2 regions of the Ruegeria sp. BA12 genome follow, and region 2 is predicted to be linked to the other one. Evidence: riboswitches for the same ligand, from Rfam matches in the RefSeq annotation. Region 2 holds a riboswitch; the other holds the start of a gene.
What was found. A riboswitch is a leader RNA that binds a small molecule or an ion and turns the genes downstream of it on or off. The one in region 2 is predicted to bind cobalamin.

Region 1 (5,942 bases), on a different contig from region 2:
GACCAGGCCATTGAAACGCACACTTCACCGGTCGCAAGGTCCGAGATATAGCCTGTCGAATTGAATTTCCTGACATAAGGACGAACCGCGTTAAGAACCGGTTCAGCTTTTGCGATAACATCGAGATCGCGCGTATTCGGATCCTCTCCGACATAGGTCAGGGCAGCGGGGATAAGCTCGGACGGAGCATCCAGAAAATTCACGCCACAATCGGACAGCTTGGACACATACTCCGGGTTAAACAGCAGCTCCATCGAATCCAGTGGGATATCGTCACCAAGCGCCTCGCGAACTTTTTCGACATTCACAGCAATGCCCGTTGAACCCCACATATAGTTAACTGAGTAGCTATTCTCCGGATCGAAGGTCGCGGTTCGTTGCTCGATAGCATCCCACAGGTTAACCGAGTTGGGCAGCTGGGCTTTGTCGAGCGGTTGGAAGACACCGGCTTCTATCTGACGTTGCAAAAACGTGCCCGAGGGAAACACGACGTCATAACCAGACTTGCCTGCAAGCATTTTGGTTTCAAGCAAGTCATTGGAATCGAAGTTATCGTAGACGACTTCGACCCCCGTTTCGGTGGTGAATTTCTGCAGCAGAGACTCGTCGATATAGTCAGCCCAATTGTAAACATAGACCTTTTCCTCAGCGTACAGCGCGGTTGTGAAAAGCAAGGTCATCGACGCAGCCGTCAATATAGATTTCATTGTGTACTCCTAGGGCTTTGCAACATGTTCCCGGTGGGTTGTGAGAAACGCGGTTCACCCGTCTTATGGTCATGAGGCAGATCCAACAAGCCTGAAGTTAAAGCTGAGCCTTACCAAAGGACGTATCACCACCCCAGTTAGTGCACCCCTTAAACAACAGGAATGTTGCACCCATAGCGTCAAACGACGTGGTGAGAATGAAGAGAAACTTGCCGCGATACTTGATCAGGTATTACTTGCCTCTGACTTCGGAGATGGTTGTCTCGCCGAGACGGTCGACTAGGCTTTGCTCGATCTCCTTCATGATACTCGAAACGCGACGGTGCAACGCATGTTCCACTGAACATTTGGGGGCATGGTCTTCTCTGCCAGAGGCGATCAGACTTTCGTCCAACGCAAGATACACATCCGCCAGGGTTATGCTGTCTGGTTCGCGTGCCAGACTCCACCCTCCTGCGTGGCCTTTTTCCGAAGTTAACAGACCCGCGTCACGAAGCCGTCCCAAGACGCGGCGTACCACCACCGGGTTCGTCCCTGAATGCTCGGCGATATCCGCAGATGTACGCTTACGATTCGGATCTCCGGCCATGTGGCCGAGCGTGTGCAGGGCGAGGGATAGGCGGCTATTGCGCTTCATTTGTCGTTCTTCTCCAGGCAGATATCACACGTAACAATAACTGTTGCATTCGTCTAGTAACTGCGTAAGTTACGTGAATCTCAATGCGCCATTCGGAGCAACCCATGTCAGATACCCGACTTCCTGTCACCGTCCTTTCCGGCTTCTTAGGGGCGGGCAAGACCACCCTTTTGAACCGAATCCTGAACAACCGCGAAGGACGTCGGGTCGCGGTTATCGTCAACGATATGTCCGAGGTGAATATCGACGCCGATCTGGTACGGGCCGATACCGAACTCAGCCGGACGGATGAAACTCTGGTAGAAATGTCGAATGGCTGCATCTGTTGTACCCTTCGGGACGATCTTTTGGAGGAAGTCCGGCGCCTCGCTGCGGAAGGACGTTTTGACTACCTGCTTATTGAATCCACAGGCATTTCCGAACCATTGCCTGTGGCAGCAACTTTCGATTTCCGGGATGAAGCGGGCGACAGCTTGTCGGACGTGGCGCGGCTCGACACCATGGTAACGGTTGTCGATGCGGTGAACTTGCTGAACGATTTCTCGTCCCACGATTTCCTACGAGACCGAGGCGAAACGATGGGAGAGGAAGACGAGCGAACTCTGGTCCACTTGCTTACGGATCAAATAGAATTCTCTGATGTGGTGATCCTGAACAAGGTTGATGATGCGGGGTCAGAAAAAGTTGATGCGGCCCGCAAGATCATCCGCAGTCTGAATGCAGATGCCGAGATCATCGAGACCAACCATTCGGAAGTTGCCGCAGAAAAGATCCTGGACACCGGCCTGTTTAACTTCGAGCAAGCCCATGAACACCCAATGTGGGCAAAGGAACTGTACGGCTTTGCCGACCATGTGCCTGAGACTGAGGAATACGGGGTTGCGTCATACGTTTACCGGGCGCGACTTCCGTTCGTTCCCGAACGCATTTTGGACGTTCTCAACGGTGATCTGCCAGGGGTGATCCGGGCCAAAGGCCACTTTTGGATTTCGACACGCCCCGATTGGGTGGCTGAATTTTCACTCGCCGGCGCATTGTCCAGCGTCAAACCACTCGGCACCTGGTGGGCATCAGTTCCCGAAGAGCGACGCCCCGCACATGACAGCGCCCGCACCTATATGCAGGCCCACTGGCAAGAGCCGTGGGGCGACCGCCGTCAAGAGATCGTTTTCATCGGTGCCGGGATCGACTGGCAAAGTTTGAAGGCACGATTGGACAATTGCCTTATTCCAGCAGTCACGGCGGCAGGGCCCGACAATTTGCCGGACCTGCCGGACCCCTTTCCGATTTGGCGCCGGGCAGAGGATGCCGCATGAACTTCGTTAGAAAGCCAGTGGAAGACAAAGTCACCGGTGTGAGCTTCGCAGATAATCCGTCTGCACTCCGCACTTTTGCACAGCCAAACTGTGCCGCTTTGATTTGGCGCCGGCGAACCCCGCCGGATATGCAAAGCTGGCTTGACCAACTTGATCCCAAGGCTCTGCCAAGTGGGCGATTCATTCTTCCACCAAGCACCGTTAAGACGACCGTGGGGCAACTCTGCGATATCTCCGGCATGCCTAACGGGACTGAAAGAGCGTGGCTTCAAGATGATATCGCTTCTCTGGCCGACATTTTCTGTGAACTGATGAACGCCAACTTCTTGCGGCTGCGGCTGGATGTTGTCACCACCAATGCTTGCCGTAAATTTCATACCGATGCTGTCACCGCCCGGTTGGTCTGCACCTATCGTGGCACTGGAACACAATACGGCACCTCGACTGATGGAAAGGATCCCGCGCTTGTGTTTACCGTTCAGACCGGCGCTCCGATCCTGCTACGGGGAACACTCTGGCCCGAGCGCCCATCGTCAGGGGTGGTGCATCGCTCGCCTCCGATCGAAGGTACCAGTGAATCCCGTCTCGTCTTGGTTTTGGACCCAGTGGAAAATCCGGAAACCGAAGCATGAGACGTAACCTCGGGCAATGCAGCTTGCGCCGCAAGCATCGATCAACCGATCCGATGGATGTGTTTGACGGCCTTCCAGCCCCGTTGCGACAGTGGTTGTCAGAAGCTGCATTGCCATGGTCCCCGGTATCCGCGCGCCGCATCTGGTCAAAATCGCGGGCCAAGGGGCTTTCATCAGAAGAAACGCTCGTGTCACTCAGCCAGGCCGAAGCCCGAACGCTCGCGCGTGACCGGCAATCGACTGTTTTCAAATTAAATTCTCAAACATGAAGGAAAAAATGCCACCTCTAACACAGTATGCTGTCGCGACCCATGCGACACTGGGTGCCGCACTTGCAGCGAAAACGCATGCGGCAGACTTCGAAACCCTGAGCGTTTGAGTTCCGATCGAAAAGTTGTTGTTTCAAATCGTGATTGACATGGCCCCCAGTCTAAGACAAGCAAGGGCCAGATGGTTCCCGATGGTGCGCCCAAGGGATGAAAAGGGAATACGGTGCGGTTCGCCACTTTGGCGCCAAATCCGTGACTGCCCCCGCAACTGTAAGCGGTGAGCGACGCCAAAATCCACTGGTCATTGGGCCGGGAAGGATGGCCAAGCATCGACCCGCAAGTCAGGAGACCTGCCATCACATGTTCAACCAACCCGGGGCGGGGCGTCCTGGAAGGAGGCTTTGATGGCACGTCTGAAACGTGTGTACATGATCGGCACCTTCTGTCCGCGCTTGGCTTCAAGCGGAGCGGACTATGCCGGAAACACCTGACCATTTCCTTCTGATCTGCTCGACCTGTACCGGCGCATTGTCTGTTGATGTCATGCGCAATGCGTTGATCGGCAGGTTGCCAACCGGGTTCGCAGTGCGCACCGTTACCTGCATGGCGGGCTGCGCGCGACCAACGGCCGTCGGATTTCAGGCTGTCGGAAAAGCACACTACCTGTTCGGCGATATTGAAACTGCCGAAGATGTCGACGCGCTGGCGGAATTCGCACATCAGTACCGCAACGTCGCAGACGGTTGGACCAACGCGACGGCCCGGCCGCAACCACTATTTACAAAAACCCTTTCTCGTTTGCCTCGAATTCAATTGGAGGAGCCATCATGACGACCTCATCTTTTCTGGTTGCGCGTGATCTCGAATATTATGCGCTCAATGGTGACGTTCTTCTGCAAGGCGTCTCGTTTGAATTGGCCGAGGGCGCGATACTGGCAATTGCCGGTCCAAATGGGGCAGGAAAAACCACGCTTTTGAACCTTCTGTGCGGGGCGGCTGAGATTGTATTGGGCAATGTATTGGTCAAGGAACGCAGCCTGAAACATATGCCCGCAATGGAACGCGCCCGCATGATCGCTGTTGTGGGCCAGCAAGAACAACCGGATGGCAGGTTGCTACTGCGGGACTATGTTGCCATGGGCCAGATTCCGATCTGGGCCGACCGTTCGGCGGATGAACATGCCAGAGAACTTAACAGAATCCTTGAACTGACCGACCTTGGCGCGCTGGCAGACAAGCGCATGGCGGTACTGTCCGGGGGCGAACGTCAACGCGCGCATATCGCCCGGGCACTGGCACAGAACCCATCGTTGTTGTTCCTGGATGAGCCGACCAACCATCTCGATCCGGATGCCAAGGGTCGGATGCTGTCTCTGGTCGCCGAACTCGGCATCACGGTTGTGATGATTGTCCATGATCTTGTCATGATCCCGGAATTCGCCACCCACGTGGCCCTGATGAAATCAACGCGGCTGACGGGATTTGGCCCCGTGGCCGAAGTGCTGACCCCCGAGCGGGTCCGCGATACTTTTGGCGTTGAATACCTGTGTTTTCACCACGAAGGCCGCGTGATTCCAGCGCTGGATATCCGAAAATCCACAATCTCAACCTAAACCAAGGAACATTCCCCAATGAAACACATCTGGTCCGTGGCGCTGTTCACAGCCATGGCAGGCGGCGCGTCCGCCCACGAGGTCACCGTCGACAACTGCGGAGCGCCGCTGGTGTTCGAAGCCCAGCCAGAGCGTCTGGTTGTGCATGACATGAACATGACCGATATGGCCTTCGCGTTGGGCCTGCAGGACAAGATCGTCGGTCTGACCGGCATCACCGGCTGGTACAAAACCAGCCCGGAATTCGACACCCTGCGCGGCGATATCCCCGAACTGGCACCGAAATACCCAACGGTCGAAAACCTTGTTGCCGTGGAACCCGACCTGTTCTTTGCTGGCTGGTATTACGGCATGAAGCCGGGCGGAGATGTGACCCCGGATACGCTGGAGCCCTTTGGTATCAAGACCATGATCCTGACCGAAAGCTGTGTGCATCTGGACAAGGATCGCCCCGAAGCCAGCATGGACCTGCTGTTCAATGACGTCCTGCGCCTGGGTCAGGTCATGCACGTTGAAGACAAGGCCGAGGCGCTGGTCACGGGCTGGAAAGACGAACTCTCAGTGATCGAAGCGCAGACTGCCGACCTGGCGAAACCCCGCGTTTTCTTGCTGGACGGCCCGGCGGACGCGCCATTCACCGCAGGTAAGTTCGCCATCCCCGATGCTATGATTGCTGCCGCGGGTGGTGAAAACGTGACCCACGACATGGAAACAAGCTGGGGCCGAACCTCGTGGGAGGCGGTCGCCGCCGCAAACCCGGAATTCCTT
Region 2 (5,942 bases):
CTGCTCAACCCCGCCTTGTATCATGATGACGTCATAGGGGCCGTGTTCGGTCGCGCCCTGCGCCAGCGGCCCAACATGTACAATCGCGTTGTCGGCGTCTGCTTCCATCAAGATCGTTTGCGCTTCGGCGGCCATATCTTCATCTTCTTCCACGGCAACCACCAACTGCGCCATACGCGCAGCAACCGCAGTGGAATAGCCCAGAGCCGGGGCGATATCCAAAACAGCCTCGTCATTCGAGATATTCAGCGCATCCAGCATTTTGGCCAATGTCCGCGGTTCGGGCAAGCAACGGTCGCCACCAAGGTCGATCACGCCTTCGGCGTAAGCCGCTTCACGCTGAGCGTCAGGTACAAAATTCTCTCTCTGAACGGTCAGCATGGCGTCAATGATGGGGAATTTCGTTACATCCGAAGGTCGGATCTGCGTATCGACCATCGTGCGGCGCCGGGTTGCGAAATCTGTCATTGGATCGCCCATGTTTTTCCCTAGTGTTCCCGGCTTTTGCCACATCCAGAAGAAACCGGCAACGGCTGCAACGTCGAAAGTTTCACCAGATCGCAGAGACTTGGTGTCGCGCCGCGCCATGCCGCAACACATGGAGGTGGATTTTTGCAATCAACCCACTGGACGCCCCTGACGAAAGGTGTTAAAACGCCTGCCACACCACAGCAAGTATTTGATTTTACTTGAAAAGGCGAGTTGGCGGAGTGGTGACGCAGCGGATTGCAAATCCGTGTACACCGGTTCGATTCCGGTACTCGCCTCCACTTCTTTGATTATCTAACCGGTATTCAACTGCGCTCGGTGTGCGCTATTCGGCCTGACCTCTCTGTGGGATAACTTCATAACCCGGCTCTTCCGGTTCATCATCGTGCATCTCGGTCGGGAAACCGGGCGCCGTGATATCCAGCCCGGTCGCGTCCTCCAACCGCTTGATAATATTCGGGGACAGTTCGCGTTCACCATAGCGGGCGATACCGTCGTCGAAGATGCGGATCATTACCGGGTTGATTTCCAAGGGTACTCCGGCGCGGTCGGCGACGTCTTGGAACAGTCCGATGTCCTTTTTGACAAGGTCCATGGTGAAAGAGATATCGCGGGACCCGTTCAGAATGACCTGGCTTTCTGTTTCATGCACGAACGAAGTACCCGACGAAATCTTTATCGCCTCATAAGTGGTGTTCAAATCCATCCCGGCCGCTTTGGCCGTTACCAGCGCTTCGGCACAGGTGATCAGGTTGGCGGTCGCCAGATAGTTGGTCAGAACTTTTAGGACCGAGGCTGAGCCCAACTCCCCCGTGTGCAGCACGCGCCGCCCCATCGTGGTTAAAAACGGCAGAATCCGCTCAAAGGTTTCGCGATCACATCCGGCGAAAATCGAGATATTGCCAGTAGCCGCCCGGTGGCACCCGCCTGAAACCGGGCAATCCACCGCCGCTCCTCCTCGCTTGATCACCATGGCGCCCAGTCGTTTAACCTCGGCTTCGTCGGTGGTCGACATCTCCATCCAGATCTTGCCCGGCCCGACCGCGGGCAGCATATCTTGCATCACTGCGTCCGAGGCCGCCGGGGACGGCAGGCAGGTTATAACGGCATCGCAGTCCCGCATCATCTGCGCCGGGCTTTCCGCGGCTTCGGCCCCCTTGGCCACAAACTCGGCCACCAGGTCTGGGTTAAGGTCGTGAACCGTCAGGTCAATCCCGTTGCGCAGAAGCGAGCCGGACAGTTTGCCGCCCACATTTCCTAAACCGATAAATCCGACTTTCATGTTTCCCTCCTGACGGTCGTATTCGGGCCGAGTATCTGTGTTGTCTGTTAGAAACGAAAATGATTAATAATGCCAATTATGGTCAAAATAATTTGGTGATATATGGATCGCCTTCCAAACCCCACATGGTTGCGCAGCTTTGAAACCGCCGCGCGGCATCTGAATTTTACCACCACAGCAAAAGAGCTGGGCCTGACGCAGACGGCGGTCTCATTGCATATCCGGTCGCTTGAAGCCGAGCTTGGGCAAAAGCTGTTCACCCGGAATGCCCGCCGGTTGGAACTGACTGAGCTGGGGCAGTCTTATTCGTTGACTGTGCGGCGTGCGCTTGGCGACATCGCCCTGTCCACCAACAGCCTGTTCGGCCCTGCCTCGCGCCAGACCCTGACGATCCGTGCGGCGATATCGACAGCCACCTATTGGGTCGCGGCGGAACTGCCCGACTTTACCGCTCGCCACCCCGAGATCCCAGTACGCCTTGTCTCGCACATCTGGAATGACAGCGTGGCCCCCGGCGATTTGGATGTGGAAATCCGGCTGGGTTATGGCGATTGGCCCGGCGTTCAGTCCGAAAAGCTGACAGATGAAAAGCTGGTACCGGTATGCCGGGCCGGGGACTCGCCCGCGACCCTGAACGTACTGCGGCAAGGCCCTCTGATTCATATCCTTGGATACGAAGACAACTGGGCGCGGTACTTTCAGGCCAACGGGCTCGCGCTTCCGGACCAGCCGCCCCGACATTCGGTGGACACCTCGGTCGCAGCACTGCAGCTTGTGATGGCAGGGGCGGGCTATGCAACGGTTCTGGAACGGTTCGCCCGGAATGCGATCCGGCAGGCTGTGCCGATTGCAATTGCGGGACCTGCGATTCCTTTTGCCCAGTCGCATTACCTGATCAGTACACGAGGCGCTACGCAATCGACCGCTGCGGCAGGGTTGTTTTGCGCTTGGCTGCGCGAGAGGCTGGCCGCGCATGCCGCGGATTGACACAGGCTGGTCGCTTTTTTGGTTTGAACGATTTCACCATGCGCCTCGTGCTTGACAAGCCCCCTGCCCGTGCCGCATGTCGCATGCGTTGGTGTCCATCTTCGGATGGATGAAAAGGGAATGCGTCAGCGGGCAACCGTCAAACGCAGCCGCCCCCGCGACCGTGACCGGAGAGGGTGCCCAATGCCACTGGCCCGCAAGGCCGGGAAGGCGGGACATCTGCCGGGGCAAGCGCCCCGACATCCGCAAGCCGGGAGACCTGCCAGCGCCCGAAGTTGAAACCGGACGGGGTGATCCGGTGTCGGGTCCATGTGCAGACGTGGCCCGCATGAAACCCCGTCCCCTGCAAAGAGGATTTGGGGGGATGAGAGACGTGACCGAGACTGCACCAGTCGAGCTGCTGGTCTGCACGACCTGTCGGCGTGGCCTGCCGATTGAAGACGATGCGCAACGTCCAGGTGCCCTGCTGCACAAGGCACTGGAAGACGCCGATTTGCCCGAAGGTATCGTGCTGAAGCCGGTCGAGTGCCTGTCAAATTGCGATCAGGGTTGTTCCATAGTGCTGCGCGGCGGACCGACCCGCTGGACCTTTGTGTACGAAAACCTGAACGAAACCGACCATGTCGACACCATCGTCGAAGGCGTCACCAAGTACCTCGCCGCTGAAGACGGTCTGGTCAAATGGCGCGAACGTCCCGAACATTTCCGCAAAAACTGTGCGGCCCGCATTCCCCCGATTGGAGCCCTGAAATGAGCAACCTCGAAAAACTCCCTGTCACTGTGATCACCGGCTTTCTGGGTTCGGGCAAGACCACTCTGGTCAAGCACCTAATGCAGAACCCGCAGGGCAAACGCTTGGCCATTGTCGTCAACGAGTTTGGCGATGTTGGTGTCGATGGCGATATCCTGAAGTCTTGCGCCATTCCCGATTGCCCCGCAGAAAACATCATGGAATTGGCCAATGGTTGCATCTGTTGCACCGTGGCCGATGATTTCATCCCGACCATCGAGGCGCTGATGGCGCTGGAGCCGCGCCCTGACCACATCCTGATCGAAACCTCGGGCCTGGCCCTACCCAAGCCGCTGTTGAAAGCGTTTGACTGGCCCGATATCCGCTCGAAAATCACCGTGGATGGCGTGATCGCTCTGGCCGATGCCGAGGCTGTCGCCGCCGGTCGCTTCGCCCCGAATGTCGAGGCTGTGGACGCCCAGCGCCTGGCCGATGACTCGATCGACCACGAAACACCCCTGTCCGAGGTTTTCGAGGATCAAATTTCCTGCGCCGACATCATCCTGCTGACCAAGCCTGACCTGGCTGGCCCGGAAGGTGTGGCAAAGGCCAAAGAGGTCATCGCAGCCGAGGCTCCGCGCCCCCTGCCCGTCGTCGAAGTTGCCGAAGGCGCTGTGGACGTGCGCGTCGTACTGGGGCTTGAGGCTGCCGCCGAGGATGACATGGATGCACGCCCGTCGCACCACGATGGCCACCACGATCATGAACATGACGATTTCGAAAGCATTATCGTCGAGTTGCCGGAACAGACCGATCCGGCAGCACTGGTTGCCAATATCGAACGCTTGGCAAATGAGCTGAACATCCTGCGGGTCAAAGGTTACGCCGCTGTCCAGGGCAAACCGATGCGCTTGTTGGTCCAGGCGGTTGGCGCACGCGTGCGACATCAGTACGACCGCCCATGGGAACCCGGCGAAAAGCGCCGCTCGCGTCTGGTGGTGATTGCCGAACATGACGACATCAAAGAGGCCGCGATCCGCGAGATCCTCGTGGGTGTGACCGAGGCCGCCGAGTAAGCCATGCACGTCGTCTTCCGCGAAAGCCACGGGCTCGAAGAAACCGAGACCCCGACCGATCTGGGCCAAAGCCCGGCGGATCTGGTGGTGCTGTCCTTTTCGGACAGCGACCTCGGAGCTTTCGCGGCAGGTTGGCATCGCGGTGGCGGGGCTGAGGGGCGGATGCCCACGATGCGGTTGGCCAATCTGACGGCGCTGAAACACCCTCTGTCCGTCGATACCTACGTCGAACAAACTCTGGAAGGTGCGAAAGGCATTCTGATCCGCCTGATCGGCGGCGTGCCTTATTGGTCCTATGGCCTGCAGCAGGTTCTGGCGCTGGCGCAGGACAAGGGCATCGCGCTGGCTGTCCTGCCAGCGGATGGGCGCGAAGATACGCGGTTGGACGACTTTTCCACCCTACCCGTTTCAACCCTGCGGCGGCTGGCGCATCTGTGCGATACCGGCGGCGAAGTTGCAGCGCAGGCCGCGCTGGCACAGATGGCGCTGGCGGCGGGGCTTTATGCAGGCCCTGTGATGGGGGCCAAAACCATCCCCGAGTGCGGCGCCTGGTGCCCTGACCGTGGCGTGATCCCAGTGGAAAAGGCGTTCACGGGCGATGCAAAACGCATTCTCGTGAGTTTCTACCGCGCTTACCTGACCTCTGCGGACACCGCCCCGGTCGCAGCCCTGATCCGTAACCTACGCGCGCGCGGGTTCGAAGCCGTGGGCCTGTTCGCGCCGTCGCTGAAAGCCCCAACCGCCGCCGAGTGGTTGCGCGGAAATATCGTAGCAATGCAGCCGTCGGCCATCATCAACGCCACTTCATTCTCGGGCAAGGGCGCGTCTGGCACATCTCCGCTGGACGCGGCTAATGTCCCTGTGTTTCAGGTCGCTTTGTCAACTGCACGCCGCAAGGCCTGGGCCGAGGCGGAACGTGGCCTCTCGCCCGCCGACCTTGCCATGCATGTGGTGTTGCCCGAGGTAGACGGGCGGATTTCGGCGGGCATCGCCTCATTCAAAGAACCCGGGAAACGTGACCCACATCTGGAATACTCGCGATTTGCCCACCGGGCCGAAGATGAACGGATCGAGGCCATCATCGACCGGGTGACCGGGTGGCTAGCTTTGCATGACAAGCCCAAGGTCGATCAAACCCCGGTGCTGGTGCTGTCCACTTACCCTGGTAAGGACTGGCAGATGGCCCATGCTGTGGGGTTGGACGCGCTGGCCTCAGCCGAGGCGATGTTGGCCGATCTGCAGGGCGAAGGGTACGACACCGCCCCCGCCCAACCCATTACCGAAACCCTTATGGATGCAAGGGTATCGTGGCCGCTTGCGGATTATCTGGCGGCGCTGGCCGATCTGCCGGATGAATTGCGCAGGGACCTCGAAACCG

Region 1: it holds a riboswitch for cobalamin, as region 2 does, so the genes downstream of both, ACR0B0_RS14555 (DUF1636 domain-containing protein) here and ACR0B0_RS07670 (DUF1636 family protein) in region 2, are expected to answer to the same signal.

Annotation. Positions count from the first base shown of each region.
Region 1 is NZ_JBQFVF010000007.1:144,427-150,368, reverse strand. Features, by position in the region: gene ACR0B0_RS14580 (polyamine ABC transporter substrate-binding protein) at 1-707, opposite strand, end outside; gene ACR0B0_RS14575 (RrF2 family transcriptional regulator) at 940-1,344, opposite strand; gene ACR0B0_RS14570 (GTP-binding protein) at 1,449-2,660, shown strand; gene ACR0B0_RS14565 (DUF1826 domain-containing protein) at 2,657-3,292, shown strand; gene ACR0B0_RS14560 (DUF6525 family protein) at 3,289-3,561, shown strand; cobalamin riboswitch at 3,727-3,933, shown strand; gene ACR0B0_RS14555 (DUF1636 domain-containing protein) at 4,036-4,392, shown strand; gene ACR0B0_RS14550 (ABC transporter ATP-binding protein) at 4,389-5,174, shown strand; gene ACR0B0_RS14545 (ABC transporter substrate-binding protein) at 5,193-5,942, shown strand, end outside.
Region 2 is NZ_JBQFVF010000002.1:420,285-426,226, forward strand. Features, by position in the region: gene ACR0B0_RS07650 (protein-L-isoaspartate O-methyltransferase family protein) at 1-468, opposite strand, end outside; tRNA gene ACR0B0_RS07655 (tRNA-Cys) at 697-770, shown strand; gene ACR0B0_RS07660 (NAD(P)-dependent oxidoreductase) at 815-1,771, opposite strand; gene ACR0B0_RS07665 (LysR substrate-binding domain-containing protein) at 1,874-2,758, shown strand; cobalamin riboswitch at 2,831-3,039, shown strand; gene ACR0B0_RS07670 (DUF1636 family protein) at 3,123-3,512, shown strand; gene cobW (cobalamin biosynthesis protein CobW) at 3,509-4,564, shown strand; gene cobN (cobaltochelatase subunit CobN) at 4,568-5,942, shown strand, end outside.